2 regions of the Tardiphaga sp. genome follow, and region 2 is predicted to be linked to the other one. Evidence: predicted binding sites of a transcription regulator. Region 2 holds the regulator's gene; the other holds the start of a gene.
The links. Region 2 encodes LexA, which represses DNA repair genes until DNA is damaged. Its sites were predicted from a motif close to TGTTCNNNNTGTGTTCNG; they were not measured.

Region 1: a site for LexA is predicted at 1,416-1,433, ahead of ACEK02_RS12630 (DNA recombination protein RmuC). Genes of this name have one in related genera too.

The regions. Positions count from the first base shown of each region.
Region 1 covers NZ_JBGMOE010000079.1:46,807-49,214, reverse strand. The annotation lists gene ACEK02_RS12635 (MFS transporter) at 1-94, opposite strand, end outside; gene ACEK02_RS12630 (DNA recombination protein RmuC) at 171-1,385, opposite strand; gene def (peptide deformylase) at 1,619-2,140, shown strand; gene fmt (methionyl-tRNA formyltransferase) at 2,180-2,408, shown strand, end outside.
Region 2 covers NZ_JBGMOE010000122.1:40,069-42,476, reverse strand. The annotation lists gene ACEK02_RS16735 (ComEC/Rec2 family competence protein) at 1-797, shown strand, start outside; gene lexA (transcriptional repressor LexA) at 821-1,537, opposite strand; gene ACEK02_RS16725 (N-acetyltransferase family protein) at 1,839-2,408, opposite strand.

The DNA of each region.
Region 1 (2,408 bases), on a different contig from region 2:
CCCGGGGCTGCGTGTATACCGCCATGCTCTCACGCCAGGAGGCACGGGGCTTCAGGGTGAGGGCGGCTTCGGACGAGTCAGGCGCGCTGGTCATGGGACGAGGATTAGCAGATTCGGGCTCGCTTTCTTTAGCCTCTCCCGCAAAGAGCGGGGAGAGGCTAAAGAGCGCTCTATTCCCCCGCCTGAATCTTGCGCGGCAGCGGCGCGAACATGTCGGGAGCGGCGGTCTTGGCCATGACCGGGGCCACCTCGGTGGCGGGCTCACTCTTGCTGAAATCCAGTTCCTCGATGCGGCCGGCGCGCTTCTCGATCTTGTCGGCGGAGATCAGGATCTGGCGGACGTCTTCATTGGCCTGCCCAAAATGGGTCTGCAGCTTCATCACGCGGTCGCGCAAGCGGCCGAGATCGTCGCCGAGATTGAGCACTTCGGTACGGATCTGGTCGGCGGCGTCGCGCATCCGTGCGTCCTTCAGGATCTGCTGCATCACCTGGATCGCCAGCATCAGCAGCGACGGCGATACCAGCACGACGCGGGCGCGATAGGCCTTCTGGATGATGTCGTCGAAACCATCGTGAATCTCGGCATAAACCGACTCCGACGGCACGAACATCAGCGCCGTATCCTGCGTTTCGCCGGGCACCAGATATTTCTCGGCGATATCGGTGACATGCTTCATCACGTCGGCGCGCAGGCGCTGCGCCGCATATTTCTTCTCCTCGTCGCTGCGCGCGTCATGCAGCGCGGTAACGGCTTCCAGCGGGAACTTCGCGTCGATGCACAGCGGGCGCTGGTCCGGCAGGAAGATTACGCAATCCGGCCGTTTGCCGGACGACAGGGTGTGCTGGAACGCATAGGCGCCGCTCGGCATACCGTCCTTGACGATACTTTCCATGCGCGCCTGACCGAAGGCGCCACGCGACTGCTTGTTGGCGAGCACGTCGCGCAAGGTCGTCACCTGCGAGGTCAGGTCGGTGAGATTCTTGTGGGCGTTGTCGATGATGCCCAGCCGCTCATGCAGCGCGCTCAGGCTTTCCATGGTGTTGCGGGTGGTCTGTTCCATGGATTGGCCGACACGGTGGGTCACTGAGTCCAGCCGCTCGGACACTGCGCGTGCCATGTCGGCCTGACGGCCCGCCAGGGCCTGCCCCATGGCGTCGACGCGGCCGGTGGCCTCGTTCTGGGCCTTCAAAACTTCACTGAGACGTTCTTCCAGTTCATCGGCCCGGATCGCCTGTGCCATGGCCATGGCGGCGCCGCGGCTACCAGAGCGGGCGATGATGATGGCGATGGTGAGCAGCAAACCCAGCGCCAGAGCACCGAAGCCCATCAATGCCACGCCGGTGGTGACCGGCGTGTCGCCGATCATGAAAAGGATCTCGTTCATCCCATCCTTGTAGCCGATTCGGGTAATGAAGCGAACGAAGGGGGAACGTTTATGGTCAATGCAAGATGAATTTTCTTGGTTAACCGAAGCCTAAGAAATGTGGTCAGGCGGAGCCTAACCGACACGGTTAACCCTGCCTTAATTGGCATGGTTAGCGATGGGTTAACGGCCTTCGAAGCCCCTGCATTTCCAACGGATTGACCCGGACAGGCGCGCAGATTAAATCGCCCGCCATGGCCATTCGTGAAATCATTATACTGCCGGACAAACAGTTGCGGCTGATCTCCAAACCTGTCGAGAAGGTGACGTCGGAGGTGCGCAAGCTCGCCGACGACATGTTCGAGACGATGTATGACGCACCCGGGATCGGGCTGGCGGCGATCCAGATCGCGGTTCCGCTGCGGCTGATCACCATGGACATCGCCAAGAAGGACGATGAGGAGGACGGCAAGAAGCCGCGTGTCTTCATCAATCCAGAGGTCATCTGGGCCTCGGAAGAACTCTCGGTCTATGAAGAGGGCTGTCTGTCGATCCCTGAATATTACGAGGAAGTGGAGCGTCCGGCGACGGTGCGGATCCGCTATATGGACCTCGACGGCAAGACCATCGAGGAAGAAGCCAGCGGGTTGTTCGCAACCTGCATCCAGCATGAGATCGATCATCTCAATGGCGTGCTGTTCGTCGACTACCTGTCCAAGCTGAAGCGCGATCGCGTGCTGAAGAAGTTCACCAAGCTCGCCAAGCGCGCGGAGTAGGTTTCTCCGCGTAACGCTGCAACAGATCGGCTCCGACCTATGTCGCTTCGTTTGATCTTCATGGGCACGCCGGATTTCGCGGTGCCTACGCTGCTCGAACTCGTGGCCCATGGCCATGAGATCGCCGCCGTCTATACCCGCGAAGCAAAGCCCGCTGGCCGTGGCATGAAGCTGCAGCCGACGCCTGTGGCGCGCGAGGCCGAGCGGCTCGGCATTCCCGTCTTCACCCCGAAGACGCTGCGGACGCCGGAGGCGGAAGCCGAATTCC
Region 2 (2,408 bases):
TCGGGCTCGTGGCTATGCCGTTCGGCTTTGACGGCGTGTTCTGGGGGCTGATGGATCTCGGCATCCAGTGGATGATCGTGGTCGCGCAATGGGTCGCCGCGTTGCCCGGCGCCATCGGCCGGATGCCGGCCTTCGGGACCGGACCGCTGATACTAGCCAGTATCGGCATCATCGTCCTCGGACTGCTGCGCACGCCGTTGCGCTTCGCGGGGGCTGGCGTGCTGGCGCTCTCGATTGTCTGGGCGTTACTGGTCAAGCAGCCGGATGTGCTGATCTCGGGTGACGGTCACAGCGTCGCGGTACGGGGCAGGGACGGGCTTCTGCGCGTGATGCGCAGCGTCAAGGATACGTTTCTGCTGAAAGAGTGGCTCGCCGGCGATGCAGATGCGCGCCTGCCGACGGATGGCTCCCTCAGCCATGGCGTGTCCTGCGACCGCGACGGATGCATCACGCCGCTCGCTGATGGTGCTTTGGTGGCACTGGTGCTGCAGCCGGGTGCATTCACGGATGACTGCGAGAACGCGGCGCTCATCATCACGACGAAACAACCGCCAAAGGATTGCCGTGCGTTGGTGATCGATCAGGATCGCCTGCAACGAAATGGGGCGATGAGTGTGCAGCGAAAGGCGAACGGCTTTGCTATCGACGCTGTGCGGCCGCGCGGCTTGGATCGCCCGTGGTCACGCGCCATTCCCGATGAGCCATCACCCGACACGCCACAGGCGGGTCGTCCGCAGCAAAACCGGCCGCTCGATGCGACGCCGGCGGAAACTGATCTTCAACCCGAAGATCAGTAGTCCGTCAATGCGACAGCCTTGGCTTAGTAGCGCCGGTACAGGCCGATCAGCCTGCCCTGAATGCGGACCCGGTTGGGTGGCAGGATGCGGACTTCATAGGCGTCGTTGGCAGGCTCCAGCGCGATCGACGCGCCGCGGCGACGGAAGCGCTTCAGCGTGGCTTCCTCGTCGTCAATCAGGGCCACCACGATGTCGCCGGTGTCGGCGCTCTCGTTGCGCTGGATCAGCACGGTATCGCCGTCCAGAATGCCGGCGTCCTGCATGGAATCGCCGCGCACTTCGAGCGCGTAATGTTCGCCGGAGCCGAGCATGTCCGCGGGCATGCTGATGGTGTGACTGCGGGTCTGCAGGGCCTCGATCGGCGTACCTGCGGCGATCCGGCCCATCACCGGGATGGCGACAGTCCGACCGTTATCGTCATCGCCGCTACCGATGCTGGCGGCCGGACGCACCCTGCCGAGCGTGCCTTCGATGACACTGGGTGTGAAGCCGCGGCGGCCGGTGCCGCCAGTAACCGGCGCGCCGAGCTCTGGCAACTTGATGACTTCGATGGCGCGGGCGCGGTTCGGCAGCCGGCGGATGAAGCCGCGTTCTTCCAGCGCCGTGATCAGACGGTGAATGCCGGACTTGGAGCGCAGGTCGAGCGCATCCTTCATTTCGTCGAAGGAGGGCGGGACGCCGGCTTCCTTCAGCCGTTGATCGATGAATCGCAGGAGTTCGTATTGTTTGCGCGTGAGCATCTGAAGCCATCCTCAGTTGACGGTGTCGGCCGCCGCGTGCGTTTCAAAGGGCCTTCGAACGGTGAGCCTCAATCCAGGGGCGATCATTCGAAGATCGGTTGCGCGAGTTCGGGCACTCTCAAACTACTCAAAGCCACAGAATCTCGAAACAAATCATGAACGAACACTATATGTTCCATATGTGTTCCGCAATGCTTAATTTGCCGTCAACGGAAAGCGCATTGAGCGCGGCTGAGGGGCTGTTCCTGGCCGGTCGTCGATCTCTTGCCGGATACCGAAAACGCTCCTGCCGGAGCTTGCGCTATGCGGACGTCACCCGCCCGACGGGCGGCGGCGGAGTCGTGGAGCCGGTGGCTAGCGAGCGCTGAACCATGATCGTGTCGGCCCAGCGGCCGGAGCGATAGGCGACACCGGGTAGCAGGCCCACGCGGGCAAAGCCGAAGCTCTCATGAAGGCCGAGCGAGGCCGTGTTGTCGGCATCGATATAGCCGATGATCTGCCGGAAGCCGGCCGCCGCGCAGACGTCGATGAGTTCGCGCATCAACAGTCGGCCGATGCCCTGGCCGACATGTCCGTGGTGGATATAGATCGAATGCTTGACCGTGTAGCGATAGGCCGGTCGTTTGCGGAACAGCACCACATAGGCGTAGCCCACGACCTCGCCGCCTTGCGTGGCGACGAGATGCGGGAACCGTTTGCTGCGCAGGTTCTTGCGCCGGTCTCTGAGATCGTCGGGCTGCGGCGTGTCGGCGTCGCTGACGCCTTCCTCGACGCCTTGCCGGATGTGCCGGCGATAGATCGCCAGCATGGCATCCACGTCGGTGTCGCGTGATGGTCGGATGACGACCGGCTGTTCGAGTTCCGTTGGCAA